DNA from 2 places in the Mycobacterium cajalii genome. Region 2 is predicted to be linked to the other one. Evidence: predicted binding sites of a transcription regulator. Region 2 holds the regulator's gene; the other holds the start of a gene.
The links. Region 2 encodes HspR, which represses chaperone genes until heat shock. Its sites were predicted from a motif close to ANNTGAGTNNNNNNNACTCANNT; they were not measured.
Positions count from the first base shown of each region.

Region 1 (14,965 bases), 2.6 Mb from region 2:
GGCAGGCCGCGCGCGGTCCGCACGCCGGCGCCCTCGACGCGCAGCCAGCCGCGAGTTTCCCGCCCGGCCATCACCATGGGGCCGACATGTGCGCGCCCCGCCAGTTGGTCGGTGTCGCCCGGCGGCACCCGCACCAGCAGCCCACCCTGGCCGCTGACGGCCACGCACATGTTTCCGTCGATCAGGAACGCCAGACCGCCGAACATCCGTTTCTCCTCGATACCGCGCTCGGCGCCGAGGAGTTCGCGGATCCTGTCGGCCAGGTCCTCGTCGTAGGGCATGGGCGGGTCTCAGTCCAGATCGACCCGGATGGTCAGCAGGTCGCTGCCCATCAGGCGCACGACCGCGCTGTTGAGGCGGGGCAGGTTCCCCAGCCGCTGCACCGGGTCGTCGTCGGGTAACAGGTGAGCCGTTCCGTTGCGCCATTCACCGCCGAGGCGCACCCGGACGGCCGGGTTGGCCGTGATGTTGCGGACGTAGTCCGAATGCTCGCCGTGTTCGGAGACCATCCAGAAGCGGTCGTCCTCGACGCGCCCGCCGACGGCGGTGCGCCGGGGCTTTCCCGGTGTGCGGCCGGTCGTCTCGATCATGGTCACCGGCAGCTGCCGGCCCACCGGGTTGACCACCAGCCGCTGCACGCGATGCACGATCTGCCGTTTGAGGTTCACGGCATCATTGAACGCCGGGCGTGACGCTGATGTCACGCCCGGCGGTCGGATCAGGCCGCCTGCGCCGCGATCCCGGTCACCGGTTCGAGCGCCTGCGCGACGATCTCGGCGACGTCGACCATCGGCCGCACGTCCAGGGTTTCGAGCACCTCGGCGGGCACGTCATCGAGGTCCGGCTCGTTGCGCGCCGGGATGAAAACAGTTGACAGGCCGGCGCGTTGGGCGGCGAGCAGCTTCTGCTTCACCCCGCCGATCGGCAGCACCCGTCCGTTCAGGGTGACCTCGCCGGTCATGCCGACGTCGGAGCGGACCTGACGTCCGGTGGCCATCGACACCAGCGCGGTCACCATCGTGACGCCGGCCGACGGGCCGTCCTTGGGCACCGCGCCGGCGGGCACGTGCACGTGGATGCGCCGGTCCAGCGCCGACGGGTCGACGCCCAGCTCGGCGGCGTGCGATCGCACGTAGGACAGCGCGATCTGTGCCGACTCCTTCATCACGTCGCCCAACTGGCCCGTCAGAACCAGCGCGGACTCGCCGGCCTTCTCCGATCCAGTGGCGCCGGCTTCGATGTAGAGGACGTCGCCGCCCAGGCCGGTGACGGCCAGGCCGGTGGCCACACCGGGCACCGCGGTCCGTTCGGCCGACTCGGGGGTGAACCGCGGGCGGCCCAGGTAGTCGACGAGATCCGGCTCGTCCAGGATTTTCCGGTCCTCGGGCCCGCCGTCGGCGATCTTCGTCGCCACCTTGCGCAGCGCCTTGGCCAGCAGCCGCTCGAACTGCCGCACCCCCGGTTCGCGGGTGTAGTCGGCGGCGATCTTGCGCAGCGCGGCGTCGGTGACGGTCACCTCGTCGTCGCTCAGCGCCGCCCGGTCCCGCTGCCGGGGCAGCAGGTAGTCGCGCGCGATGGCCACCTTGTCGTCCTCGGTGTAGCCGTCGATCTCCACCAGCTCCATGCGGTCCAGCAGCGCCGACGGGATGTTCTCGATCACGTTGGCGGTGGCCAGGAACACGACGTCGGATAGGTCCAGGTCCAGGTCCAGGTAGTGGTCGCGGAAGGTGTGGTTCTGCGCCGGGTCGAGGACCTCGAGCAGCGCCGCGCTCGGGTCACCGCGGTAGTCGGAGCCGGCCTTGTCGATCTCGTCCAGCAGCACAACGGGATTCATCGAACCCGCCTCGCCGATCGCGCGCACGATGCGGCCCGGCAAGGCACCCACGTAGGTGCGCCGGTGCCCGCGGATCTCCGCCTCGTCGCGCACCCCGCCCAGGGCGACGCGCACGAACTTGCGGCCCAGCGCCCGCGCGACGCTCTCGCCCAGCGACGTCTTGCCGACGCCGGGCGGACCGGCCAGCACCATCACCGCGCCCGAGCCACGCCCGCCGACGACCTGCAGCCCGCGCTGGGCCCGGCGCGCACGCACGGCCAGGTATTCCACGATGCGGTCCTTGACGTCGTCCAGCCCGTGGTGGTCGGCGTCCAAAACCTCCCGCGCGGCCTTCAGGTCGGTGGAGTCGTCGGTCTTGACGTTCCACGGCAGGTCCAGCACGGTGTCCAGCCAGGTGCGGATCCAGCCGCTCTCCGGGCTCTGGTCGCTGGAGCGTTCCAGCTTGCCGACCTCGCGCAGCGCGGCCTCGCGCACCGTGTCGGGCAGGTCGGCGGCCTCCACCCGGGCCCGGTAGTCGTCCGAAGCGTCCGCCTCGTCCTCGCCCAACTCCTTGCGGATGGCCGCGAGCTGCTGGCGCAGCAGGAACTCCTTCTGCGTCTTCTCCATGCCCTCGCGCACGTCCTCGGCGATCTTGTCGTTGACCTCGACCTCCGCCAGGTGCGTGCTCGTCCAGTCGATCAGGACGCGCAACCGCTCGGCAACGTCCACGGTTTCCAGCAGCTGCCGCTTCTGCGCGGCGCTCAGGTAGGACGCGTAGCCGGAGGTGTCGGCCAGGGCCGAGGGGTCGGTCAGGCCGTTGACGTAGTCGACGATCTCCCAGGCCCCGCGCCGCTGCAGCATGGCCAGCAGCAGCTTGCGATACTCCGCCGCCAGGGCCTTGACCTCGTCGGTGGGCTCAGCCGGGGCGACCTCGGTCACCTCGACCCATACCGCCGGGCCCGGCCCGGAGGCCCCCGCCCCGATCTGGGCGCGGCGCTCACCGCGCACGACGGCGGCGGTGCCGCCGCCGGCGACGCGGCCGACCTGCAGAATCTTGGCGATCACCCCGTACGAGGGGTACCGGTCCTGCAGCCGGGGCGCGATCAGCAGCTGCCCCGACTCGCTGGCCTGGGCGGCGTCGATCGCCGCGCGTGCGGCCTCGTCGAGCGCGATCGGCACCGCCATTCCGGGCAGCACGATCGTGTCGGTGACGAACAGCACCGGAACGGACATGGCGTCGGCCATCGAATCCTCCAAAAGTTGAGTCTGTTACGCTCAACCCCGGTCGGCCGCCGGTTTGTTCCCGGCACGGCCCACTTCGCTCGGCGTGATGCCGCACACCGCAACGTCGAGCAGGGGTGTATACGAGAGGACCGCTGAGCCGCATAATCGGCCTGTGGCACTGTCACGCCCCGCCCTGTCGTCGCTCGATCCGCAAATCCTCGAGTCCGCGGCCAGGGACCTCGCAACCACCGGCGCGATCTCGTTCCTCGTCGGCGAGGACGCCGTCACGTACGCCGTCGACGGGCCGACGATCCGTGTCGACGACGGGCAGCCCACCGGCGACACCGTCGTGCGCCTGTCGCGGCAAGCCTGGGACGACATGGCCGGCCAGGTCCGCACGATCATGAACCTGTTGCTCAGCGACGACCTGGCCTTCGACCGGGGCGGGTTCGAGCAGCTGGCCGACTGGGACCCGGTGCTGCGCTACCTGCACGCCGGCATCCCGCCCTACGATCCGGCGCGAACCGACCTCCAAGGGCGTGACCCGTTCGCCGCTTACACCCTGGACGCCGAGGACGCCGAACTGGCCGCGCAGCTGCGCACGATGGGTTACCTGCACGTCAAGGGCGTCTTCACCGGCGCGGAGATGGAGGCCGCCGACCGCGAGGTCGACCGCCTCGCCGCGGCCGCCCGCCCCGGGGACGACCTGTCGTGGTGGGTCACCGGCGAGGACGGCGACGGCGTCCTGTGCCGCCTGGTGTACGCGACGCTGCGCTCGCCGGTTCTCGCGGCCCTCGAGGGCGACCCGCGGGTGCGCAGGCTGGGCACCCTCCTCGACCCCGCGCTGCGCGCCGCGCCCGACCGGATGGAGGGCAGCGCGGTGCTGCTCAAGGTGCCGGGCAACACCAGCGGGCTGTCCAACATCCCGTGGCACCAGGACTGCGGGATGGGCGGGCACGCCATCATGTGTCCCACGCTCAGCGTCGGAATCCAGCTCACGGGTTCGGATTCCTCGACCGGCAACCTTCAGGTCGTTCCCGGCAGTCACGGTCAGGCGATCCACTACCGGTGGCAGCAGCGGCTCCCGGGGGTGCCGGTCGTGAGCATCGACACCGCCCCCGGCGACGTCACCGTGCACGTCCAGGACCTGATGCACGCCTCGCCGCGGCCGACCGGCGCCGGCGGGCGCCGCACCATGTACGTCGCGCACTACCCGCCGGCGCTGTGGGAGCACGTCGGGCCGGGCCAGGCCTACAACGACCTGGTGCGCAACCGCACCGAACAGGTCGCGCGCCTGCGGTAGCCCTCACGACGCGACGGGCCCCAGCCGCCGCAGTTGCGTCACGTGCCGGGGCGAAAGCTCCTCGAGGCAGGTGACTCCGAGCAGGCGCATCGTGCGCAGCACCCCTTCTTCGAGGATCTGTATCGCGCGGGCCACGCCGGCCTCGCCGCCGGCCATCAGGCCGTAGAGGTAGGCCCGCCCGACCAGGGTGCACCGCGCGCCCAGCGCGATCGCGGCCACGATGTCGGCGCCGGCCATGATGCCGGTGTCCATCAGGATCTCGGTGTCCTTGCCGAATTCGCGTGCCACCGCGGGCAGCAGGTGGAAGGGCACCGGCGCGCGATCCAGTTGCCGGCCACCGTGATTGGACAACACCATGCCGTCGACGCCGCGCTCGACCACGGCGCGCGCGTCGTCGAGCGTCTGGATCCCCTTGACGACGAGCTTGCCCGGCCACCGCGCCTTGATCCACTCCAGGTCGTCGAAGGTGAGGCTGGGGTCGAACATCGTGCTCAGGTACTCACCGACGGTGCCCGGCCAGCGATCCAGCGACGCGAACGCCAGCGGCTCGGTGGTCAACAGGTCGAACCACCATTTCGGGTGCGGCACCGCGTCGAGCACGGTCCGCAGCGTCAGGGTCGGCGGGATCGTCATCCCGTTGCGGTTGTCGCGCAGCCGTGCGCCCGCGGCCGGGACGTCCACGGTGACCAGCAGCGTGTCGAAACCGGCGTCGGCCGCGCGCTGCACCAGCGCCATCGAGCGGTCGCGGTCGCGCCACATGTAGAGCTGAAACCACTTGCGGCCCTGCGGTGCGGCGGCCACCAGATCTTCGATCGCGCAGGTGCCCAGGGTGGACAGCGAAAACGGGATCCCGGCCTCCGCGGCCGCCCGCGCGCCGGCGATCTCGCCCTCGGTGTGCATCAATCGGGTGAACCCCGTCGGCGCGATCCCGAACGGCAGGGCCGCCGGCCGGCCAAGGACATCCCGGGCCGCCGTCACGTTGCTGACGTCCCGCAGGATGGTCGGGTGAAACTCGATGTCGCGGAACGCTTGTCGCGCCCGCTGAATCGACAGCTCCTCCTCGGCGGCGCCGTCGGTGTAGTCGAACGCCGCCTTCGGGGTGCGGCGCGCGGCGAGGCGGCGCAGGTCTTCGATGGTGTAGGCGGCGTCGAGGCGGCGCCTGGTGCGGTCGAACTCGGGCCGCTTGAACTTGATCAGCGGCGCCAGGTCGCGGACCCTGGGCACCCGTCGCTTGACCGCCATGCCTACCAGTGTGCAACCGGCCGCCCGGGCGTGGCGCCGCCCACCCCGACCACCGCGACTACCATGCGCGTCATGAGTGCTACGACCGCGCGGATCGGCACGATGGCGAGCGAGGCGATCGACCTGCTGATCGGCGCGGTCGACCGGATCCCGCCCGAAAGCTGGGACCGGCCGTCCAACATGGCGGGCTGGAGCCTGCGGGAACTGGTCGGCCACGCCACCGGCAGCGCGGCGAAGATCGTCGCCCACCTCGAGGGCGGGGAAGTGAGCCGCGTCCCCTCGGAGCCGGCCGACTGGCTCTGCGAGGACCCGCCGGCGCGGCTGCGCGAGCTGGCGGCCCGGATGCGCGACGCACTGCCGCGCGCCGACTGGGACGCGCCGCGGCCCTCGCCCGAAGGGCAGGTTCCGCTGCACCGGGCGCTGGTCTACCCCGTCTCCGACCTGGCGCTGCACAGCTGGGACGTGGACCGCTCCCAGGGCCGACTCGTGGAATTGCCCGACGACCTGCTGGCCCTGTGCCGCGAGCTGGCCGAGGCGCTGCCCGAGCAGGCGCTGCGCCGCCCGGGCGGGTTCGGCCCGGCCCAGTCGGCGCCGCCGGACGCCACGCCGACCGCGCGGCTCATGGCCTTTCTCGGGCGTTCGGTCGACTGAGAGGGCAGTCTGGCAGCCATGGAATCAGCACCCGACCCCTACAACCTCAAACGCTTCGTTCAGGCGCAAGCACCGGTCTACCGCAGCGTCGTCGAGGAATTGCGCGGTGGGCGCAAACGCACGCACTGGATGTGGTTCGTCTTCCCGCAACTGCGCGGCCTGGGCTCCAGCGAGATGGCGCAGCGCTACGGGATCTCCTCGCTGGGGGAGGCCCGCGCTTACCTGCGGCGCAACCCGCTGGGGGCACGCTTGCGCGAGTGCGCACGACTGGTCAACGGGATCCAGGGCCGTTCGGCCACCGAAATATTCGGTTCGCCCGACGACCTCAAGCTGTGTTCGTCGATGACGCTGTTCGCCGCCGCCACCGACGACAACGAGGAGTTCGTCGCGCTGCTCGACAAGTACTACGACGGCCGGCGGGATCGATCGACGCTGGAACGGCTGGGGTCCGGCTAGGCGCGGCTCAGGATCCGCCACCCGTGTGGCTCGACCACCACCTCGTCGACGACCTCCAGCGGCGGCGCCGACGAGCCCGCCTCCACACGCGCGCGCCCGCCGCCCAGTTCGTCCGCCGCCAGGCTCAGCGGCTCGTCGTCGAGGTTGAGCACGACCAGCAAAGCGTCGTCGCCGCTTCGCGTCTCGTAGATGTAGTGCAGATTGGACAGCCGCACCGCGCTCGTCGATGCCGCGTGCAGCCACGGGTGGCGGCGGCGCAGACCGAGCAGATATTGGTGCAAGCCCCACACCTCGGCGCCGAAGGCATCCAACGGCAATGGGGGAGAGCCGAACTCGGGACGCACCGCGTCGTCCCCGCCGAACCGCTCCTCCTTGACGCCGCGGAAACCCAGCTCGTCGCCGGCGTACACGCTGGGCACGCCGCCGATGGTGAGCAGGACCACCAGCGCGTGGGCCAGGTGCTCGCGCCGCTCGATTTGGCTGGCGATGCGCGTGACGTCGTGGTTGCCGACGAACGTCAGCGGGGCGAAGCGGGCCAGGAACTCGTTGTGCCGCTGCAACGCCCAGTCCAGCTCGAAGAAGTTGCCGTCGTTGAGGCTGCTCCAGATCGCCTTCCACAGCTCGTACTGGGTGGCCGAGTCGAACCCGGCCTCCTCGACCACCGCGGCGTAGTCGCCGTGGATGAGCTCGCCGACGAACCACGCGTCGGGGTAGCGTTCGCGCACGCGTGGCAGCGTTGTGGCCCAGAAGCGTTGTGGCACGGCGTAAGCCGCGTCGAGCCGCCAGCCGTCCGCGCCCCGGCCCAGCCAGTGGGCCATCACGCCGACGGTGTAGTCGACCACCTCGGGGTTGTCGTGGTTGAGGGTGACGAGCCCGGAGTGGCCCTCGAAGGTGTGGAAACGGCCCGGACGGCCGCGGAACCAGCGGGCCGCGGCCTCGTCGTTCTGGGCCTCGCGATACTTCGGGAAGTCCACGCCCACATGGTTGAACACGCCGTCGAGCAGCACCCGCAGCCCACGGCGATGTGCTTCGGCGACAACGTAGTCGAAGTCGGCGTCGTCCCCGAGCCGGGGATCTATGCGGTAATGGTCGGTGGTGTCGTACCCGTGGGTGCGCGAGGCGAAGATCGGCCCCAGCGCCACCCCCGATGCCCCCAGCGCGATGGCGTGGTCGAACCAGTCGACGAGCCGCCGCAGCCGGTGTTGAGCCGGCTGCGGCGGCTCACCTGACGTGGGGTACGCACCGACGAAACCCAGCGGGTAGACCTGCCACCAGATCGCGTGGCCCACCCAGGCGGGTCCCGTCACGAGACCACGATCAGCCGACACCGGCCAGCGTCTCGGTGGCGATGATCGCCTGCGCCACACCGGAGATGATCGCGGCCACCTTCAACGCCTCCTGGATGGCCTCCCGGCCCATTCCCGCCTCACGCAGCGTGTGCTCGTGGGAGGCAACACAGTCCGGGCAGCCGTTGATCGTCGACACCGCGAAGCACCACAGCTCGAAGTTCGCCTTCGCCACGCCGGGATTGGCGATGATGTTCATTCGCAATCCCGCACGCAGGTCGTCGTACTTGCCCTCGAGGAAGCCCCGACCACGGTAGAACACGTTGTTCATGCCCATGATCGAGGCCGCCCCGAGTGCCGCATGGTATGCCTCGGCGGACAAGGTGTCGGCCGCTTCGGCACCGATCTCGGCCAACACCTGGGTGTTCCGGGTCGCCGCGGCGCTGGCCAGCAGCGTGCCCCACAGCTGTTCCTCGTTGAGCTCCGTGCTGCGCGCGATGGAGCCGAGGTTGAGCTTGAGGTCCTTGGCGTACTCGGGCAGCGCGTTCTTGAGGTTTTCGACGCTCATGTCGTCTCCTGACAGACTGTTCGGGGCGGAATCGGGCACCGATCAGGCGGATGCCTTGAGCAGCTCGGCGGCGTTCAGCGTCGGGTCGCCCTTGCGCCAGTTGCAGGCGCACAGCTCGTCGGACTGCAGCGCGTCCAGGACCCGCAGCACTTCCTCGACGTTGCGGCCCACGGATCCCGCGGTCACGGAGACGAACTGGATCTCGTTGTTGGGGTCGACGAGGAACGTGGCCCGGTCGGCCACACCGTCGGCGTTGAGCACTCCGGTCGCCAGGCACAGCTCCCGCTTGATGTCCGAGAGCATCGGGAAGGGCAGCTGCTTGAGGTCCTCGTGCTGCGCGCGCCAGTTGAAGTGCACGAACTCGCTGTCGATCGAGGCCCCGAGCACCTGGGCGTCGCGGTCCGCGAATTCGTCGTTCAGCTTGCCGAACGCCGCGATCTCGGTGGGGCACACGAAGGTGAAGTCCTTCGGCCAGAAGAAGACCACACGCCACTTGCCGGGGTGGTCGTCGCTGCTGATGGTGGTGAAGTAGTCGCCGGGATCCTGGGCATCCACCTTCGACAGGTCACCGGGAATCAGCGCGGTGAGCTGGTAGGTGGGGAACTGGTCGCCGATCGTCAGCAATGACATAACGCTCCTTTGGCTGGGTGTCGCAATGGGGTTTGGGGGTTTTCTGTCTCCATGTTGCCGTCACAGGACTGTGAAGTAAAGGTGATTTTTCACACTATACTGATAAGCATGACCGATAAGAATTATCAGCCGACGATCGCCGGGTTGCGCGCGTTCGTCGCGGTGGCCGAGAAGCGGCACTTCAGCAGCGCCGCGCCCGCGCTGGGCGTGAGCCAGTCGACGTTGTCGCAGGCGCTGGCGGCCCTGGAGAAGGGGCTGGGCACCCAGCTGATCGAACGGTCGACGCGGCGCGTCTTCCTGACCCCGGAGGGCGCGCAGCTGCTCCCGCACGCCCAGTCCGTGGTGCATGCGGTGGACGCGTTCACCGCCGCCGCGGCGGGCACCGCCGACCCCCTGCAGGCCAGTCTGCGCCTGGGGCTGATCCCGACGGTGGCGCCCTACGTGCTGCCGACGGTGCTGGCCGGGGTCGCCGAGCGGCTTCCCGACCTGACCTTGCGGGTGATCGAGGACCAGACCGAGCGGCTGCTCGCGGCCCTGCGCGAAGGCGCGCTGGACGCGGCGCTGATCGCACTGCCCGCCGATGCCGCCGGCATCACCGCGATCCCGATCTACGACGAGGACTTCGTGCTCGCGCTGCCCCCCGGGCACCCGTTGTCGGGCCGGCGGCGGGTCCCGACGACGGCGCTGGCACAGCTGCCGCTGCTGTTGCTCGACGAGGGTCACTGCCTGCGGGATCAGGCGCTGGACGTCTGCCGGATGGCGGGTGTGCGGCCCGAGTTGGCCAACACGCGGGCGGCGTCGCTGTCGACCGCGGTGCAGTGCGCGACCGGCGGGCTGGGCGTGACCCTGATCCCGCAGACGGCCGTCCCGGTCGAGGCGGCGAGAAGCCGGCTGGGACTCGCCGAGTTCGCCACGCCCCGCCCCGGCCGGCGGATCGGCCTGGTGTTCCGCGCCTCTAGCGGACGCCACGAGTCCTACCGGCGGCTGGCCGGGATCATCGGCGGCCTGATCGGCGCCGAACACCGGGTGCGCCTCGTCAAAGGCGAACCCACCGAGTGACCCGGACGACTGTAGGTTCTGCGTATGGAGAAGGTAATCGCGGTACTGATGCGTGCCGACCCGGACGACGAATGGTGCGCCCGCCAGCGGGGCCCGGTCGCCGACGAGTTGCTGGGTCTGGGCGTGGCGGGGCTGGCCGTCAACGTCCGTGACGGCGCGGTGCGCCACTCGCTGATGACGCTGACGACGCTGGACCCGCCGGTGGCCGCGGTGGTGAGCCTGTGGACCCAGCAGTGCTACGGCGACCAGCTCCAGGCGGCGCTGCGACTGCTCGGCCGCGAATGCGACCGGCTCGCCGCCTACCTGGTGACCGAGTCCGTCCCCCTGCCCTCGCCGAGCCAACTCGGTTCTCGCACAACGGGACTGGCGAACATCGCGTTGTTGCGCAGACCCGCGCACCTGGACAAGGCGACCTGGCTGGACCGTTGGCAGGGCAACCACACGTCGGTGGCCATCGAGACGCAGTCGACGTTCGGCTACACCCAGAACTGGGTGGTGCGCGCCCTCACCCCGGACGCCCCGGAGATCGAGGCCGTCGTCGAGGAGTTGTTTCCCGCCGAGGCGATCACCGACCTGCAGGCGTTCTTCGGCGCCGCCGACGACGCGGACCTGCAGGACCGCCTGGGCCGGATGGTCGCCAGCACCAGCGCATTCGGCGCCAACGAGAACATCGACACGGTGCCGACCAGCCGGTACGTCCTCACCACCCCGTTCAAGGAGTAAGGAGCGCGCATGACGACATTGCGCGACGCCGTGGCGCTGGCGGCGGGGGAGAGCGGCCTGGCGGTGGTCTCCACCGTCCGCGCCGACGCCACCGTGCAGGCGTCGCTGGTCAACGTGGGCCTGTTGGCGCACCCGGCAACCGGTGAACCCGCGCTGGGTTTTGCGACGTACGGCAGGGTCAAGCTCACGAACCTGCGGGCACGTCCGCAACTGGCCGTCACGTTCCGCAACGGATGGCGGTGGGCGACGGTCGAGGGCCGCGCCGAGCTGGCCGGCCCGGACGACCCGGCGCCCTGGCCGGCCGACGCCGACCGGCTGCGGCTGCTGCTGCGCGAGGTGTTCACCGCCGCGGGCGGCACCCACGACGACTGGGACGAATACGACCGCGTGATGGCCGCGGAGCGCCGCGCCGTGGTGCTCATCGCACCGACCCGCGTCTACGGCAACGCCTGAACGGCAAACGTTAGGCTGCAGCGGTGATGCTGCAGATCGACGACGACCAGCGGGTGCGCACACTCACCCTCAACCGGCCCGAGGCGCTCAACGCCTTCAACGAGGCCCTCTACGACGCCACGGCCGAGGCGCTGCTGGCCGCCGCCGACGACCCCGAGGTCGCCGTGGTTTTGCTGACCGGCACGGGCCGCGGCTTTTCCGCCGGCACGGATCTCGCCGAGATGCAGGCCCGTATCACCGACCCGGGTTTCACTCCCGGAAAGCACGGCTTCACCGGGCTGATCGACGCGCTCAGCGCGTTCCCCAAGCCCCTGATCTGCGCCGTCAACGGGGTCGGGGTGGGCATCGGCGCCACGATCCTGGGTTATGCCGATCTGGTGTTCATGTCGTCGACCGCCCGGCTGAAATGCCCGTTCACCAGCCTGGGCGTGGCCCCCGAGGCGGCGTCGTCATACCTGCTGCCGCAGCTGGTCGGCAGGCAGAACGCCGCCTGGCTGCTGATGTCCTCGGAATGGGTCGACGCAGACGAGGCGTTGCGCATGGGCCTGGCCTGGCGGGTCTGCGAGCCGGAGCAGCTGTTGCCCGAAGCGCGCCGGCACGCCGAAATCCTTGCCTCCCGGCCGATTTCGAGCCTGATGGCCGTCAAGCACACGATGGTCGAGCCGATGCGCCCGGAGATCGCGGCGGCCAGTGCGCGCGAGAACGCCCACTTCGCCGAGCTGATGGGGGCGCAGGCCAACGCCGCGGCACTGGCCGACTTCAACAAGGGTCGCTAACGCGCCGAAGCGGACTCCAGTTCGGCTTCCCGGTCGCCGTCCCGTTGGGCCGACGCGGCGATGATCGCCCGCAGCGTGCGCCTGCACCGCCCGCAGTCGACGCCGGCGCCGCACGCGGCGGCAACCTCTTTCGACGTCGACGCCCCGCGCGCGACGCACTCCGACACGGTGTGGTTGGTGACCCCGACACACAGGCATACGTACATCAGCACACCCTCCGCACGCCCGCTGCGTCTCCTTCGTGACAAGCTCCGAAAGCCAGCCCGCGCGACCGCGATTCGGCCTCACCCAGGCCGTCCCGCAGCAGCGGGGGCCGAGGCGGAGGTGCCGAGCGCATAGGTCGCATATTAGTGGAGTCTAACCTAAGTGGATTAGTTGAGTCTAACCTAACCCAGGTGTTACATGGGTCACTCTCAGCAACGGCGGCCACGCACTGAGCGCAGCCATACCTTCCTGGAAGATTGCTCCGCGGCATGGCAAAGTGCGAGCACAGGCGGCATTTGGGGGGCCACAGCCCTGCCTTCCTTGCCCCGATCAGAACATGTTGGCTTTCACACCCTAAGGAGTGACCGTGCAAGGTGATCCGGACGTTTTGCGCCTGCTCAACGAGCAGTTGACCAGCGAGCTCACCGCCATCAACCAGTACTTCCTGCATTCCAAGATGCAGGACAACTGGGGTTTGACCGAGGTGGCCAAGCACACCCGCGAGGAGTCGTTCGACGAGATGCGGCACGCGGAGGCGATCACCGACCGCATCCTGCTGCTCGACGGCCTGCCCAACTACCAGCGCCTCTTCTCGCTGCGCGTCGGGCAGACGCTGCGCGAGCAGTTCGAGGCCGACCTGGCGATCGAGCACGAGGTGCTGGACCGCCTCAAGCCGGGCATCATCATGTGCCGCGAGAAGCAGGACACCACCACCGCCAACCTCTTCGAGCAGATCGTGGCCGACGAGGAACTGCATGTCGACTACCTCGAGACACAACTCGAGTTGATGGACAAGCTCGGCGAGGAGCTCTACCTCGCGCAGTGCGTGTCCCGCCCGCCGGGCTCGCAACAAAACGGGGGCTGAACGCGGGCCTCCGGGGTCCGGTCGGGCACGCGCTTGACCAGCCTGACGGGCCCCGGGGTCACCGCCGCCCGGCGTTAGAACGTGTTCCAGAAATGGGCGGCGCGGGCGTACGATCCTGCCATGAGCCGAATCGGAACGTACGCCGACGACGACATAGCCGGCTGGTTCGCCAAGTCCCCGGACCTCGGTGGCGCCCTCGGCGGGTTCAGCCAGGCGGTCTACACCAAGAACCGGCTGCCGCTGCGCACCCGTGAGCTCGCCCGCGCGGTGATCGCCCACAACAACGAATGCGTCGTCTGCGTCAACACCCGCGACGCCGACGGCCCCACCGCCGGCGTCGACGAGGAGCTCTACGACCACGCCCCCGAATGGCGCACGTGGCCCGGCTACAGCGAGCAGGAGCGGCTGGCGGCCGAGTTCGCGCACCGGTTCGCCACCGAGCACACGGCGCTGCGCGACGACGAGGACTTCTGGAGCCGCTGCTCGCAGCACTTCTCCGACGAGTTGCTGGCCGACCTGGCCATCTCATGCGCGCTGTGGGTCGGCATGGGACGGGTGTTGCGCACCCTGGACATCGGCCAGGCCTGCATGCTGACGCTGCCCAGCCGCGCCTAGGAGCGTGGGTCAGTAATCCCAATCGCGGGTTCCGCAGGTGAAACTTCGGAATCCGCGCTGGCTAGATTTGGTGGACCGGCCTGTTTTCGTTCGTCAGCGGCGATCTCAGGCCCTCGCGATTTTGCGGGTTTCTTCAAATCCCAATACTGACCCACGCTCCTAGGCCGCTTGGGCGTTGACGCCGGGCCGCCGGTGAAGATCCGCTTCGGCGTCGGGCTGGGCGCGACCACCGCGCCCGGCGAGCTCGCCGGCATCGTCGACCGTCTGGAGAGCGGCGGCGTGGACTCACTGTGGTTCTCCGAGCTGGTGTACTCCCCGGCGGTGGACCCGGTGGTCGGGATGGCCTACGCGCTGGCCCGCACGTCCCGGCTGAAGGTCGGCACGTCGGTGGCCGTGCTGCCGGGGCGGCATCCGGTGCTGGTCGCCAAGCAGCTGGCCTCCCTGGCGGCCGTCGGGCCCGGGCGAGTCCTGCCCGTCTTCGGCCTGCGTTCGGCCATACCGGCCGAGCGCGAGTTGTTCGTGGTTCCCGAGGGCAAGCGGGCGGCGGTGTTCGACGAGTCGCTGCGGGTGCTGCGCGCGGCCCTGCTCGACGGGTCGGCCGGCCACGCCGGTGAGTACTTCACCGTGAGCGCCGTCGCGGTCGCGCCGCGGCCGTCGCCCCCGCTGGACATCTGGCTGGGCGGCTCGGCGCCGGCAGCGTTCCGGCGCATCGGCGCGCTGGCCGACGGCTGGCTGGGCAGCTTCCTGACTCCGGCCGAGGCCCGGGCCGGGCGCGAGGCCATCGAGGCGGCCGCGGCGCAGGCGGGACGCCGGATCGACCCGGACCACTTCGGCATCTCGTTGGCGGTGGCCGACGGGGAGTTGTCCCCGGGGATCGTCGCGATGGCGCGGCGCCGCCGTCCCGACGTCGACCCCGCCGAGCTGATCGCCGCCGACTGGGACGGGCTGCACCGCCGGCTCGACGGCTACATCGACGCGGGATTGTCGAAATTCGTCATCCGGCCGGCGGGCGTCGCCCCGCTGGACGCGTTCGTCGACCGCTTCGTCGCCGAGTTGCTCGACCGCCAGAACTGATCCGGCGCCCCGGGCTGCACAAT
Region 1 is NZ_CM141436.1:3,158,655-3,173,619, forward strand. Features, by position in the region: gene ACJ512_RS15000 (TfoX/Sxy family protein) at 1-281, opposite strand, end outside; gene ACJ512_RS15005 (nitroreductase/quinone reductase family protein) at 291-704, opposite strand; gene lon (endopeptidase La) at 719-3,058, opposite strand; gene ACJ512_RS15015 (phytanoyl-CoA dioxygenase family protein) at 3,210-4,340, shown strand; gene ACJ512_RS15020 (alpha-hydroxy acid oxidase) at 4,344-5,582, opposite strand; gene ACJ512_RS15025 (TIGR03086 family metal-binding protein) at 5,655-6,233, shown strand; gene ACJ512_RS15030 (DUF1810 domain-containing protein) at 6,252-6,689, shown strand; gene ACJ512_RS15035 (alpha-amylase family protein) at 6,686-7,996, opposite strand; gene ACJ512_RS15040 (alkyl hydroperoxide reductase) at 8,007-8,543, opposite strand; gene ACJ512_RS15045 (peroxiredoxin) at 8,586-9,173, opposite strand; gene ACJ512_RS15050 (hydrogen peroxide-inducible genes activator) at 9,282-10,232, shown strand; gene ACJ512_RS15055 (hypothetical protein) at 10,257-10,955, shown strand; gene ACJ512_RS15060 (TIGR03618 family F420-dependent PPOX class oxidoreductase) at 10,965-11,408, shown strand; gene ACJ512_RS15065 (enoyl-CoA hydratase/isomerase family protein) at 11,432-12,184, shown strand; gene ACJ512_RS15070 ((2Fe-2S)-binding protein) at 12,181-12,390, opposite strand; gene bfr (bacterioferritin) at 12,756-13,253, shown strand; gene ACJ512_RS15080 (carboxymuconolactone decarboxylase family protein) at 13,374-13,868, shown strand; gene ACJ512_RS15085 (TIGR03854 family LLM class F420-dependent oxidoreductase) at 14,061-14,942, shown strand.
Region 1: a site for HspR is predicted at 3,072-3,094, ahead of lon (endopeptidase La). Genes of this name have one in related genera too.

Region 2 (14,965 bases):
CGTCAGGCCACCAAGGAGGCCGGCCAGATCGCCGGCCTGAACGTGCTGCGCATCGTCAACGAGCCGACCGCGGCCGCGCTGGCCTACGGCCTGGACAAGGGCGAGAAGGAACAGACCATCCTGGTGTTCGACCTGGGCGGCGGCACCTTCGACGTCTCGCTGCTCGAAATCGGCGAGGGCGTGGTCGAGGTCCGCGCCACCAGCGGTGACAACCACCTCGGTGGCGACGACTGGGACGAGCGCGTCGTGCAGTGGCTGGTCGACAAGTTCAAGGCCTCCAGCGGCATCGACCTGACCAAGGACAAGATGGCGATGCAGCGGCTGCGGGAAGCGGCCGAGAAGGCCAAGATCGAGCTGTCCTCGTCGGGCAGCACCTCGATCAACCTGCCCTACATCACCGTCGACGCGGACAAGAACCCGCTGTTCCTCGACGAGCAGCTCACGCGGGCGGAGTTCCAGAAGATCACCCAGGACCTGCTGGACCGCACCCGTCAGCCGTTCCAGTCGGTGATCAAGGACGCCGGCATCTCGGTGTCCGAGATCGACCACGTGGTGCTGGTGGGTGGTTCCACCCGCATGCCCGCGGTGACCGACCTGGTCAAGGAACTCACCGGCGGCAAGGAGCCCAACAAGGGCGTCAACCCCGACGAGGTGGTGGCCGTGGGCGCCGCGCTGCAGGCCGGTGTCCTCAAGGGCGAGGTGAAAGACGTTCTGCTGCTTGACGTCACGCCGCTGAGCCTGGGCATCGAGACCAAGGGTGGCGTGATGACCAAGCTCATCGAGCGCAACACGACCATCCCGACCAAGCGGTCGGAGACGTTCACCACCGCCGACGACAACCAGCCGTCGGTGCAGATCCAGGTGTACCAGGGCGAGCGTGAGATCGCCGCGCACAACAAGCTGCTCGGCTCCTTCGAGCTGACCGGCATCCCGCCGGCCCCGCGCGGGGTCCCGCAGATCGAGGTCACCTTCGACATCGACGCCAACGGCATCGTGCACGTCACCGCCAAGGACAAGGGCACCGGCAAGGAGAACACGATCAAGATCCAGGAGGGCTCCGGCCTGTCCAAGGAGGAGATCGACCGGATGATCAAGGACGCCGAGGCCCACGCCGAGGAGGACCGCAAGCGCCGCGAGGAGGCCGACGTCCGCAACCAGGCCGAGACGCTGGTCTACCAGACGGAGAAGTTCGTCAACGAGCAGAAAGAGGCCGAAGGCGGCTCGAAGGTCCCCGAGGAGACGCTGAGCAAGGTCGAGGCCGCCGTGGCCGACGCCAAGACGGCGCTGGCCGGCACCGACATCTCCGCGATCAAGGCGGCGATGGAGAAGCTGGGCCAGGAGTCCCAGGCGCTCGGGCAGGCGATCTACGAGGCCACCCAGGCCGCCGGAGGCGCCGGCGGCGCTGAGGCGGGCGGCCCGTCCGGTTCGGCCGACGACGTCGTGGACGCGGAGGTCGTCGATGACGACCGGGAGTCCAAGTGAGCGACGGAAACCAAAAAGCTGAAGGCAACCAGGAACACGTAACGGTCACCGACAAACGCCGCATCGATCCCGAGACCGGCGAGGTCCGGCACACCTCTCCCGGCGCAGCAGCGCCGGGAGAGGGGCCGGCGGCCGGCTCACCGGGCGGGTCCGGCGAGGCGGAGACCAGGGTCGCCGAGCTGACCGCCGACCTGCAGCGCGTGCAGGCCGATTTCGCCAACTACCGCAAGCGGGCGCAGCGCGACCAGCAGGCCGCGGCGGACCGGGCCAAGGCCGGCGTCGTCAACGAACTGCTGGGCGTGCTGGACGATCTCGATCGGGCGCGCAAGCACGGCGACCTGGACTCCGGGCCGCTGAAGTCGGTGGCCGACAAGCTGGACAGCGCGCTGACCGGGCTGGGCCTGACGGCGTTCGGCGCCGAGGGCGAGGACTTCGACCCGGTGCTGCACGAGGCCGTGCAGCACGAGGGCGACGGTGCCGACGGCGCCAAACCGGTCATCGGCACGGTCATGCGCCAGGGCTACCGGCTCGGCGACCAGGTGCTGCGGCACGCGCTGGTCGCGGTCGTCGACACGGTCGCGGCCGGTGAAACCGGGCAGGACACGCACGATAACGGCCCCGGCTCCGGTGACTAGAACGCACAATCAGGACACAACGATCGGTGAGAGGAGGTGACGCGGCATGGCCCAGCGTGAGTGGGTCGAAAAGGACTTCTACAAGGAGCTTGGCGTCTCCTCTGACGCCAGTCCCGAAGAGATCAAGCGCGCCTACCGCAAGCTGGCGCGCGACCTGCACCCGGACGCGAATCCCGACAACCCCGCCGCCGGCGAACGCTTCAAGACGGTGTCGGAGGCCCACAACGTGTTGTCGGACCCTGCCAAGCGCAAGGAGTACGACGAGACGCGGCGGCTGTTCGCCGGCGGCGGGTTCGGCGGGCGCAGGTTCGAAGCCGGCAACTTCGGCGGGTTCGGCGCGGGCGGTGACGGCGCCGAATTCAACCTGAACGACCTGTTCGACGCCGCGGGCCGCAGCGGCGGCGCCACCATCGGCGACCTGTTCGGCGGCCTGTTCGGGCGCGGTGCGGCCGCCCGGCCCAGCCGGCCGCGGCGCGGCAACGACCTGGAGACCGAGACGGAGCTGGACTTCGTGGAGGCCGCCAAGGGCGTGGCGATGCCGCTGCGGCTGACCAGCCCGGCGCCGTGCACCAACTGCCACGGCAGCGGCGCGCGGCCGGGCACCAGCCCGAAGGTGTGCCCGTCCTGCAACGGGTCCGGCGTGATCAACCGCAACCAGGGTGCGTTCGGTTTCTCCGAGCCGTGCACCGACTGCCGGGGCAGCGGCTCGATCATCGAGCACCCCTGCGACGAGTGCAAGGGCACCGGGGTCACCACCCGAACCCGCACGATCAACGTCCGGATCCCGCCCGGGGTCGAGGACGGCCAGCGGATCCGGCTGCCCGGGCAGGGCGAGGCCGGGCTGCGCGGTGCCCCCTCGGGGGACCTGTACGTGACCGTGCATGTGCGCCCGGACAAGGTTTTCGGCCGCGACGGCGACGACCTGACGGTGACCGTCCCGGTCAGTTTCACCGAATTGGCCCTGGGCTCGACGATTTCGGTGCCCACGCTGGACGGCAAGGTCGGCGTGCGGGTGCCCAAGGGCACGGCCGACGGGCGCATCCTGCGGGTGCGTGGCCGGGGCGTGCCGAAGCGCGGCGGCGGCAACGGGGACCTGCTGGTCACCGTGAAGGTGGCCGTGCCGCCGAACCTGGAGGGCGAGGCCCAGGAGGCGCTGGAGGCCTACGCGGCCGCCGAGCGCTCCAGCGGCTTCAACCCGCGGGCCGGATGGGCGGGGAACCGCTGATGGCCGGGAGCGCGAGGAACCCGGAACGGGAGTCCCGGACGTTCCTGATCTCGGTGGCCGCCGAACTCGCCGGCATGCACGCACAGACCCTGCGCACCTACGACCGCCTCGGGCTGGTCCGGCCGCGCCGCACTTCCGGTGGGGGACGCCGTTATTCGGAGCGCGACGTGGACCTGCTGCGTGAGGTGCAGCGGCTCTCCCAGGACGAGGGGGTCAACCTGGCCGGGATCAAGCGCATCATCGAGCTGACCAACCAGGTCGAGGCGCTGCAGTCGCGGGTCAAGGAGCTGACCGACGAGCTGCTGACGTCGCGCGCCAGCCAGCGCCGCGACCTCGCGGTGCTGCCCAAGAGCACCGCGGTGGTGGTCTGGCAGCCCCGCAATCCCCGGGGCCGTTAGACGCGGATCGAGAACCGGGCCTGCGCCGGCTCGCCCGGTCGCGCACACCGGTAGCCGCCGCGGCGCAGTGCGTCGGTCGGTGCGGTCATCGGCTCGAAGCACACCACGTCCTCGGCGGGTGGGGCGAAGATCTGCGTGGCCGGATACCCACGCTCGAAGTGGACCTCCAGGCGCCGCCCGCCGCCGGACACCGCGAACACCGCACCCTCGGGTACCTGATCGTAGGCGTCGTCAAAACCCTTGTCGCCCAACAAAATTTCTTGCTCCGGCTGGAGTTCTGCTGAGCCGGTGGGCAATCCGCGTTCGTCGAGGGCCAGGTGTCGCAGCGGCGGGGTCTGGATCGTCCAGTCGCCACGCGCCACCCCGGGCAGATGCAGGTACGGGTGGAAGCCGAAACACAGCGGGACCGGGGTGTCGCCGGTCGCGGTGACCGTGGTGCTCACCGTCAGCGTGCGCCCGGCCAGCTGCGCCGACACCGTGAGCACGTGCGGATAGGGGAACCCGGCCAGCAGCCGCGGGTCGGCACCGACGTCGACCTCGGCGGTCAGCGCGTCGGCCGTTTGCGCCGTCACCCGCCAGCCCGGATAGGCGGCCATGGTGCCGTGGATGGGCAGCCCGTTGGGGTCGGCGCGCACCCCGTTCTCGCCCGGCGTCAGCCGCACCGTCGCGCCCTCGGCGCTGTAGGTGTCGCCGCCCAGCCGGTTCGCCCACGGGTACAGGATGGGGATGCCCATCGTCTTGCCGGCCTCGACGTAGGCGTCCAGGCCGCGGCGTTGGCCCAGCAGCTCCACCCCGTCGTCGGTCAGTGAGGTGCCGATCATGCCGGCTCCCGGCACGAACCGGGCGGCGAGGGGCGAGGACGGGTCGCGCAGTGTGACGGTGTGCATGCCCTACCTCGGTCGACCTCGACTCACCCGGACAGTGGGTCGTGCTGGATGCGTTCCGGCGGAGCGCCTTTGGCGATCAGGGCGGCCCTGGTGGCCCGCACCATGTCCGGTCCGCCGCAGATCAGGATCTGCCGGTCGCCCCAACCACCGTATCCGGTCACCACGTCGGGCAGCCGGCCCTTCTGATGCACGTGCAGGCCGCGGGGCGGGGTGCAGTCGGGATAGTCGGCGGCCCAGGGCGGGTCGGCGCCGTACTCCGACACCGGCGAGACCGACAGCCACGGATTGTGCGCCGCGACCTGCCACAGGGTGGGCAGGTCGTAGAGCTCGCAGCGGTAGCGGGCCCCGAAGAACAGGTGCACCCGCGGGTTGACCGCGTAGCGGCCCAGGTCCAGGATCAGCGCGCGCAGCGGCGCCAGCCCGGTGCTGCCGGCCACCATCAGCACGTCGCCGCCGTCCCGGTCGACGTGCAGCCCGCCGTGCGGGCTCGACAACCGCCACCGGTCGCCGGGACGGGTTTCCCCGACGACCGCGGTGCTGACCAGGCCGCCGGGGACCACGCGAACGTGGAACTCGATCAGCCCGTCCGGGTCGGCCGGGATGGCCGGGCTCAGGTAGCGCCAGCGGCGCGGGCACTGCGGGACCTGGGCGGTGACGTACTGGCCGGGGTGGTAGTCCATCGGGCGGTCCAGCTGCAGCCGCACGATCGCCAGGTCGCGGGAGGCCCGGATGTGCTCGACGACCGTGCCGTCCCACCAGGCGGGCCCCTCCTCGGCGTCGGCGGCACCGCTCATCACCCCGCTGATCAGGTTCAGCGACTGGCGCGCGGCCTCCGCGACGGGCCCGGTCCAGGCCTCGCCCAGGTGATCGCGCAGCGTGTCGTGCAGCGCCCGGCGCAGCGTCGCGTAGTGCGGCGCGGTGACCCCGTACTTGCGGTGGTCGCGACCGAGCTGGGCGAGGAAGGCCACCGGCTCCTCGGCGCGCCGCTCGACCAGCTCGCCGTAGACCCAGCGCAACGCCTGGGCGAAAGCGGCCCGCTGGCCTGCCATTTCGGCCGGGAACAGGTCGCGCACGGAAGTGTCGAGGGCGAACCAGTGGGTGTAGAACCGGTGGACGAGCGGGTCCTGCGCGATGGCGTCGCGCAGGACCCGCAACGCCTCGGGGTCCTCCAAGCTCACGGAGCCGAATTCTAGGCGCGCCGCGCCCCGGCGATCAGCCCTGCCGGACGGTGTTGGCGGTGCCGGCGTCGACGACGTCCGGCGAGCCCCAGTGGTAGGTCACCCGGTTGTCGGTTCCCGAGGTGCTCACGGCGTCGGCGCTGTCGACCGTGACGCGGTTCTCGTTTCCGGAGACGTTGAGGCTCGCGCAGTGGCCGGTGACCGTGATCGCGTTCGTCACCCCGCTCACCGACAGATAGCCGTTGTTGCAGGGGATCGTCTTGCGCGTGCCGGTGCCGCTGAGCTGTAACGTGCCCGCCCGGGGGACCGTCGTCGCGCGGGTCTCGTCGCGGCCGCGGTACTCGGTGCGGAACCCGTTGCCCGCCAGGCCGGCCAGTGCCAGCCAGCCGGTCACCAGGGCCAGCCAGCAGGCCATCCCCACCCGCAGGCGCGGCCGCAGCCGGCCGACCCAGTCGCCCGCTTCGTCGCGGTCGAGGTCGTAGGCGAACGACGTCACGCAGCGGGACCGCGCCGGGTTGCGGTCGTCGGCCAGGATCACCCCGTCGACGTATTCGCGGCCGCGCACGATCGCCTCGCCGCGGCGCCCGTCGAGGGTGTAGCGGACTTTGGTCTTGGCGTTCGGACCGCTCCACCGCCGGCGGGTGACGGTCCAGCCGCGCGCCAGCGGGAGGTGGACGTTGTACCACGTCGTCCCGCCGCGGTAGGTGGCGCGCGACAGCGCCTCCGCGCCGGTGACGGTCGCCGCCCGGCCCCACTTGAGCAGGACGAGGCGGACCCGCGCCTCCCACAGCTGCGTGGCGTAGACCCCCGCCAGGGTCAGCACCGCCACGACGGCGAACGCCTTGGGCAGCTCGATCCACAGCGCGACCGGTGCGACGGCGACCACGAACAGCGTCCACACGTACCACCACCGGAACGGCAGCAGTTCGGCCAGCCAGAAGGCCTTGGGGACGCGCCGCGGGGTGGGCGAGAGCCGCTGCTCGGGTTCGGGCGGCGGATTCATCGACGAAATCGTCCCACAACATTTAGACTTGAGCGGAACAGACTCAACCTTGACGGCGTTAGATATCGCGACAAGCATTTTGACCCGTAACCCGACCCGAACGGAGGCGTCGTGGACTCTTTCAACCCGACCACCAAGACCCAGGCTGCGCTGACCTCGGCGCTGCAGGCGGCCTCGTCCGCCGGCAACCCCGAGATCCGGCCCGCCCACCTGCTGATGGCCCTGCTGACGCAGGCGGACGGGATCGCCGCGCCGCTGCTGGAGGCGGTCGGTGTGGAGCCGGCGGCCATCCGCACCGAGGCCCAGCGCCTGCTGGACCGGCTGCCGCAGGCCAGCGGCGCCAGCGCGCAGCCGCAGCTGTCCCGCGAATCGTTGGCGGCCATCACCACCGCCCAGCACCTGGCCACCGAGATGGACGACGAGTACGTCTCCACCGAGCACCTGATGGTCGGCCTGGCCACCGGCGACTCCGAGGTGGCCAAGCTGCTGACCGGCCACGGCGTCTCACCGCAGGCGCTGCGCGAGGCCTTCGCCAAGGTGCGGGGCAGCGCGCGGGTCACCAGCGCCGATCCCGAGGCCACCTACCAGGCGCTGGAGAAGTACTCCACCGACCTGACGGCGCGGGCCCGCGAGGGCAAGCTCGACCCGGTCATCGGCCGCGACAACGAGATCCGCCGCGTCGTGCAGGTGCTGAGCCGCCGCACCAAGAACAACCCGGTGCTGATCGGCGAGCCGGGTGTCGGCAAGACCGCGATCGTGGAGGGCCTGGCCCAGCGCATCGTGGCCGGCGACGTGCCCGAGAGCCTGCGCGACAAGACCGTGATCTCGCTCGACATGGGCTCGATGGTGGCCGGCGCCAAGTACCGCGGCGAGTTCGAGGAACGCCTCAAGGCGGTGCTCGACGACATCAAGAACTCCGCCGGGCAGATCATCACGTTCATCGACGAGCTGCACACCATCGTCGGCGCCGGCGCCACCGGCGAGGGTGCGATGGACGCCGGCAACATGATCAAGCCGATGCTGGCCCGCGGCGAGCTGCGGCTGGTCGGGGCCACCACGCTCGACGAGTACCGCAAGTACATCGAGAAGGACGCCGCGCTGGAGCGCCGCTTCCAGCAGGTGCTGGTCGGCGAGCCGTCGGTGGAGGACACCGTCGGCATCCTGCGCGGGCTGAAGGACCGCTACGAGGTGCACCACGGCGTGCGTATCACCGACTCGGCGCTGGTCGCCGCCGCCACGCTGTCCGACCGCTACATCACCGCCCGCTTCCTCCCGGACAAGGCCATCGACCTGGTCGACGAGGCCGCGTCGCGGCTGAAGATGGAGATCGACTCGCGCCCAGTCGAGATCGACGAGGTCGAGCGCCTGGTGCGCCGCCTCGAGATCGAGGAGATGGCGCTGGCCAAGGAGGAGGACGAGGCGTCCAAGGAGCGGCTGGAGAAGCTGCGCTCGGAGCTGGCCGACCAGAAGGAGAAGCTGGCCGAGCTGACCACGCGGTGGCAGAACGAGAAGAGCGCGATCGACGTCGTCCGCGAGCTCAAGGAACAGCTCGAGGCGCTGCGCGGGGAGTCCGAGCGCGCCGAGCGCGACGGCGACCTGGCCAAGGCCGCCGAGCTGCGCTACGGGCGCATCCCGGAGGTGGAGAAGAAGCTCGACGCCGCGCTGCCGCACGCCGAGGCCCGCGAGAACGTGATGCTCAAGGAGGAGGTCGGGCCGGACGACATCGCCGACGTGGTGTCGGCGTGGACCGGCATCCCCGCCGGCCGCATGCTCGAGGGCGAGACCGCCAAGCTGCTGCGCATGGAGGACGAGCTGGGCCGGCGTGTGATCGGCCAGAAGAACGCGGTGACGGCGGTCTCCGACGCCGTGCGGCGGTCGCGGGCCGGGGTGGCCGACCCCAACCGGCCGACCGGGTCGTTCATGTTCCTGGGCCCGACCGGTGTCGGCAAGACCGAGCTGGCCAAGGCGCTGGCGGAGTTCCTCTTCGACGACGAGCGCGCGATGGTCCGCATCGACATGAGCGAGTACGGCGAGAAGCACTCGGTGGCCCGCCTGGTCGGTGCGCCCCCCGGCTACATCGGCTACGACCAGGGCGGTCAGCTGACCGAGGCGGTGCGGCGGCGCCCGTACACGGTGATCCTGTTCGACGAGATCGAGAAGGCCCACCCCGACGTGTTCGACGTGCTGCTGCAGGTGCTCGACGAGGGGCGGTTGACCGACGGGCAGGGCCGCACGGTCGACTTCCGCAACACCATCCTGATCCTGACGTCCAACCTCGGGTCGGGCGGCAGCGAGGAGCAGGTGATGGCCGCGGTGCGCTCGGCGTTCAAGCCGGAGTTCATCAACCGGCTCGACGACGTGATCGTGTTCCACGGCCTCGAGCCCGGCGAGCTGGTGGCCATCGTCGACATCCAGTTGGCGCAGCTGCAGAAGCGGCTGGCCCAGCGGCGGTTGCAGCTCGAGGTGTCCGATGCCGCCAAGAAGTGGCTGGCCCAGCGCGGGTTCGACCCGGTCTACGGCGCCCGGCCGTTGCGCCGGCTGGTGCAGCAGGCCATCGGCGACCAGCTGGCCAAGATGCTGCTGGCCGGCGACGTGCACGACGGGGACACGGTCGCGGTCAACGTCAGCCCCGAGGGCGACTCGCTGATCCTGGGCTGAGTGACTAGAACTGGACCTGCGGCGGCGCCTGCTGGCCTTCCGGCGCCTGGTAGAACGGCCGCTTGGTCACACCCGCCAGACCGGTGAAGAACACCCAGGGGATCGTCACCACCCGCCGGTTCAGGCTGGCCGCCGCGTCGTTGTAGTACTGACGCGCGAACGCCAGCTGGTTCTCGGTGTCGGCGAGTTGCTCCTGCAGCGCCAGGAAGTTGGCCGAGGCCTTCAGGTCCGGGTAGTTCTCGGCGACGGCAAGCACGTTGGCGATCGCCCGGTCCAGCCGCCCCTGCGCCCGCGCCTTCTCGTCGATGCTGCCCTCCGCCGTCGCCCGGGCCACACCCGCCCGGGCGGCGGTGACCTCTTCGAAGACCGATTTCTCATGCGCCGCATAGCCTTTGACGGTGTTGACCAGGTTGGGCACCAGGTCGGCCCGGCGGGTCAGCTGCACGTCGATCCCGCCGAGCGCCTCCTGGGCCTTGACGTCGAGACTGCGCAGCGTGTTGAACGCGACGACACCGAGCACTACCAGGCCCGCCAGCGCGGCCACGACGATGATGACGATGGTGCTACCCATTTGCTCTCCTAGCTCCTGCGGCCTGAGCCGAACCGATCTACCACGTGCCGCCCCCGCCGCCCCCGCCGCCGCCCCAGCTGCCGCCGCCGCTGCTGAAACTCGACCCGCCCGAGCTGGACGAGGAGCTCTGCGCACTCTTGTAGGCGCTGATCGACGCCGACACGGCGGAGTCGAAGCTGTCGAATCCGCCGGATGACGAGTACAGCGTCGCCGGGCGGGTGCCGGAAGAAACCGGATACCAGGCGGGGGCCGGGGGTTCGGACCCCGTGGCGGTCCGGTACTTGGCGGCCCACTTCTCGGCGGCGTCGAAGGCCACCGCGTAAGGGATGTAGGAGATGAACAGGTCTTTGCGCGCGGCGTAGTCGAAACGGTCCTCGGCGGACGGTGTGGTCAGCAGCCGCTCGAAGCCGGCGGCGCGCGACCACAGCCGCCGGCCCGACGGGGTGCGGCGGGTGCCCACGCCGCCGGCCAGCAGGCCGATGCCCCCGATCGCGAAGGCCGCGGGCGGCAGCCCCCACATGGTCCAGGTGAAAGCCCCCGCGAACCCGACGACGGCCAGCACCAGGGCTGCGACGACCAGCAGCCGACCGGCCCACTCGGCGGCCACGTTCACCATCAATCCCCGGGTGCGCGACCAGGATCGGCAACCGGCCTCGAGCCGTTCCCTGGCGTCCGCCAGTTTCTGGCCCGCCGTCTGACTGCCGGCGACGTTCAACGTCGCGCCGGCGGTGGTGACGCCCAGTGCCTCGCCCACCTCCCGCGTCACCGGGTCGACGGCCGCCCACTGCTCCGGGGTGCCGAGGCCGGCGACCTTCCAGTGCTTGGCTGTGGTCTTGTTCAGTCGCACCAGGCCCCGCTCGGCCATGTACAGCAGCGTGGCCACCAGCGCGTGGCCGCCGGCCTTCTCGTTGACGATGTAGGCGGTCTGGACGGGTCCGAGGCCTTCGGGCGGGACGTACAGCACCGGGGCCCCCGGGGCCGCCTCGCGCGACCGCCGGTCCCACAGGTAACCGCCGAGCCCGGCCAGCACCGACAGCAGCGCCACCGTCGCGGCGATCGGAACCGATCGGGAAAGGATCTTGTCGAAGCGCTCGGTCCACGGCAGCGTGGCCCGGTGCGGAAGCGGCACCTGCAGGTCGAGCCGCACGGTGACCGGGTTCTGCGGCGGCAGGGCCGCGGTGGTGACCGTGACGTGGTCGGTGCCCGCACCGGCGAGCACGCACGGGATGGACCCGGTCTCGTCCGCGGCGCACTGCACCAGCCCCGACGGACCGGGCAGGTCGATGCTCACGTGCGCGGCCGCGATCTTCATGGCCCAGAAGCCGACCACGTTGTAGTAGAACGACGCGGTCGGGGCGCTCGGGTTGGTCCCGGCGCGGTTGGTGAACTTCCCCGGCGCGGTCGGCGGTTTCACCAGCCCTCCGTCGACGGTGTACCTGATCGTGTAGGTGTGCGGACCCGGACTCACCGTCTCGTCGGGGTCGCCGATGCGGGCGACGTAGATGCCGCGCCGGTCGCGCCACTCGTAGCTCACCGGCACCGGCCGGTCGTCCAGGGTGATGCCGGTGATGGTGGGGACCATCCGCGCGTGCGGGTCGGTGGGGTCGGTGACCGGGAAGAACCGGAAGATGCCGTGCCGGCCGGCGCCCAGTCGCACCGTGAGCACCTCGGTGGCCGCGATGTGTCCGTCGGCGGCCACGCGATAGGTCGCGGCATAGTCGTCGATCTCCGACGACCAGTCGACCGCGCCCGGCCCGGGCTTCGGTGTGGCGCCGTGTGCGAGCGGCCACAACAAGCCGAGGCCCGACAGCGCGACGAGCACCATCGACGCGACCAGCTTCTTCATCGCACCGGGTTTCCTCCGCCCGAAGGTGTGCCGCGTGTTTGCTGCAATCGCAATGCGGCACGCGGATTCTCCCACGGGCGTGCCCGAATTACTTCCCGAAACCGTTTACTGGACTCGTGCGGGAACGCCGACCCCGCCGCGCGGGCGTGCCGTCACGCGCCTGATGCGCGGTTGTGACCTGGTGGCATTCTCCACTCCGGCCCAAGAGCAGATAACCTACTTGGGATGGTCCCCCTTTGGTTCACGCTGTCCGCCCTTTGCTTCGTCGGCGCGGGCGTGCTGCTGTACGTCGACATCGACCGGCGTCGCGGCCGCAGCCGGCGCCGCAAATCGTGGGCGCGGTCGCACGGGTTCGACTACGAGCGTGAGTCGACCGAGATCCTCAAGCGCTGGAAGCGCGGAGTGATGTCGACCGTGGGGGAGGTCGCCGCGCACAACGTCGTGCTGGGCCAGATCCGCGGCGAGGCGGTCTACATCTTCGACCTCGAAGAGGTGGCCACGGTGATCGCGCTGCACCGCAAGGTGGGGACCAACGTCGTGGTGGACCTGCGGCTCAAGGGGCTCAAAGAGCCGCGGGAGAACGACATCTGGCTGCTCGGTGCGATCGGGCCGCGGATGGTGTACTCGACGAACCTGGACGCGGCCCGGCGGGCCTGCGACCGGCGCATGGTCACCTTCGCGCACACCGCGCCCGACTGCGCCGAGATCATGTGGAACGAGCAGAACTGGACGCTGGTGGCCATGCCGATCGCCAGCACGCGCGCCCAGTGGGACGAGGGTCTGCGTACCGTGCGCCAGTTCAACGACCTGCTGCGGGTGTTGCCGCCGCTGCCGCAGGAGACCGCCTCGGAGTCGGGGGCGCCGGCGGGCCTGCGCAGTGCCTCGCCGAGCCGTCCGCTGATGCCGGCCGGCCGCGAGGAACTGCCGCCGCGGCGCGCGCAGCACGACGTGGCGGGCCTGGCCGGCCCGGACGTTCAAGCGGGCCGGCGCGAGCCGGAGCCCGTGCGCCGGGACCAGCCCCGCACCGAGGGCCGCCCCGAAGGCGTGCGCCGCCCGCCGCCACCGGTCAACGGCCGCGAGGCCTCCAACTACCAGCGCTGACCGCTGCCGGTCGCTCATGCCTCGCCCCGTAGCCCTGATCACCGGGCCCACGTCCGGGATCGGCGCGGGTTACGCGCGCCGCTACGCCGCCGCCGGCTACGACCTGGTGCTGGTCGCCCGCGACGTCGACCGGCTCGCCGCACTCGCGGCGGAACTGAAGACCGAGGCGGGCGGTGTCGACATCCTGCCCGCCGACCTGTCCGATGCGGCCGATCGCGACGAGGTCGTCGACCGGCTCGCCGGGGGAGTGCGGGTGTTGGTGAACAACGCCGGATTCGGCACGTCGGGGGAGTTCTGGGCGACGGATCCCACGCTGCTGCAGGCGCAACTGGACGTCAACGTCACCGCGGTGATGCAGCTGACCCGGGCCGCGCTGCCGGCCATGCTCGCCGCCGGTGCGGGCACCGTCATCAACGTGGCCAGCGTGGCGGGGCTGTTGTCCGGGCGGGGGTCGACCTACTCGGCGTCCAAGGCCTGGGTGGTGTCCTTCAGCGAGGGCCTGGCCGGTGGCCTGCGGGGCACCGGGGTCGGCGTGCACGCGGTGTGCCCGGGGTTCGTGCACACCGAATTCCACGAGCGGGCGGGACTCGACATGACCAGGCTGCCGTCGTTCCTGTGGCTCGAGGTCGACGACGTGGTCGAAAAGAGCCTCGCCGACATCTCCGCCGGCAAGGTGGTCAGCGTGCCCGGGCTGCAGTACAAGGCGCTCGTGACCGCGGGGCGGATGATCCCGCGGAACCTGGTGCGCGCGGCGGCAAGTCGGGTCGGGGGCGGCCGTGGACGAAGCTGACCGCGCGGAGCTGGCCGAGCTGGTCCGGCGCCTGTCGGTGGTGCACGGACGGGTCACGCTGTCGTCGGGCAAGGAGGCCGACTACTACGTCGACCTGCGCCGCGCCACATTGCACCACCGGGCGTCGGCGTTGATCGGCACCCTGGTCCGGCAGCTCACCAGCGACTGGGACTACGCGGTGGTCGGCGGACTGACCCTGGGCGCCGACCCGGTGGCGACGGCCGTCATGCACGCGTCCGGGCGGCCGATCGACGCGTTCGTTGTCCGTAAGGCAGCGAAAACCCATGGGATGCAACGACTTATCGAGGGCTCCGAAGTGACCGGGCGGCGGGCGCTGGTGGTGGAGGACACCAGCACCACGGGTAACTCGGCGCTGACGGCGGTGCATGCCGTCCAAGAGGCGGGCGGCGAGGTGGTGGGTGTGGCGACCGTGGTGGACCGCGCCACCGGCGCCGCCGAGGCCATCCGCGCCGAGGGGCTGTTGTACCGCAGCGTGCTGGGCCTTGCCGATCTGGGGCTGGGCCAGGCAGCAACGTGACTGATGCGCTGTAGATCCGGGCCGCCGAAGCGCGCCGCGGGTGTTTTCCTCGTCATCGCCGCCTGCCTGGCCGGCTGCTCGAGTTCCGCCCACCCCGTCCGTCCCTATGGCGCCGAAGGGGCGCGGCTCGGCGAGTCGCTGGCGTTGCTGGGCTGGAACATCGGGGTGTCGAACCTGCGCTGGTCCGAGGACTACGTGCTGATCGACGTCGACGCCGGCGTCGCGTCGCCCAACAGCCCGCACGCAAAACCGGAGGACGTCCGCTTCGGGCTCTACGGGGCGCTGGCGCACCCGCGGGAGGCCACCGCGCTGGGCAGCTGCGACAGCGCGGTCAGCAGCGGGCGGCAGATCCCCTCGCCGCTGTCGGCGCCGCCCGACCGGCTCACCGGCACCGTCTGCCTCGGGCCGCTGAAGGACCGGAGCCAGGTCCGCGGCGTGTACGCCTACTCGCCGCGCGACCGCATCCCCAAGACGTCGGCGGCCTACCCCGCGGCGTTCCCCGTGGGGCTGATGCCGACCAACGCCAACGACACCGGCCTGGTCGTCAAGACCGTCAACCTGTCGGCCTGGCACGCCGACGGCACCCCGGTGACCAAGGCGCAGCTCGGTGACCCGGCCGCGTTCACCGGCAACGGCTACATGCTGCTGGGGCT
Region 2 is NZ_CM141436.1:593,300-608,264, forward strand. Features, by position in the region: gene dnaK (molecular chaperone DnaK) at 1-1,482, shown strand, start outside; gene grpE (nucleotide exchange factor GrpE) at 1,479-2,117, shown strand; gene dnaJ (molecular chaperone DnaJ) at 2,164-3,342, shown strand; gene ACJ512_RS02875 (heat shock protein transcriptional repressor HspR) at 3,342-3,740, shown strand; gene ACJ512_RS02880 (aldose 1-epimerase) at 3,737-4,627, opposite strand; gene ACJ512_RS02885 (FAD-binding oxidoreductase) at 4,651-5,805, opposite strand; gene ACJ512_RS02890 (DUF3060 domain-containing protein) at 5,840-6,808, opposite strand; gene clpB (ATP-dependent chaperone ClpB) at 6,920-9,466, shown strand; gene ACJ512_RS02900 (LemA family protein) at 9,471-10,037, opposite strand; gene ACJ512_RS02905 (DUF2207 domain-containing protein) at 10,075-11,883, opposite strand; gene ttfA (trehalose monomycolate transport factor TtfA) at 12,109-12,984, shown strand; gene ACJ512_RS02915 (SDR family NAD(P)-dependent oxidoreductase) at 13,001-13,774, shown strand; gene pyrE (orotate phosphoribosyltransferase) at 13,761-14,312, shown strand; gene ACJ512_RS02925 (hypothetical protein) at 14,316-14,965, shown strand, end outside.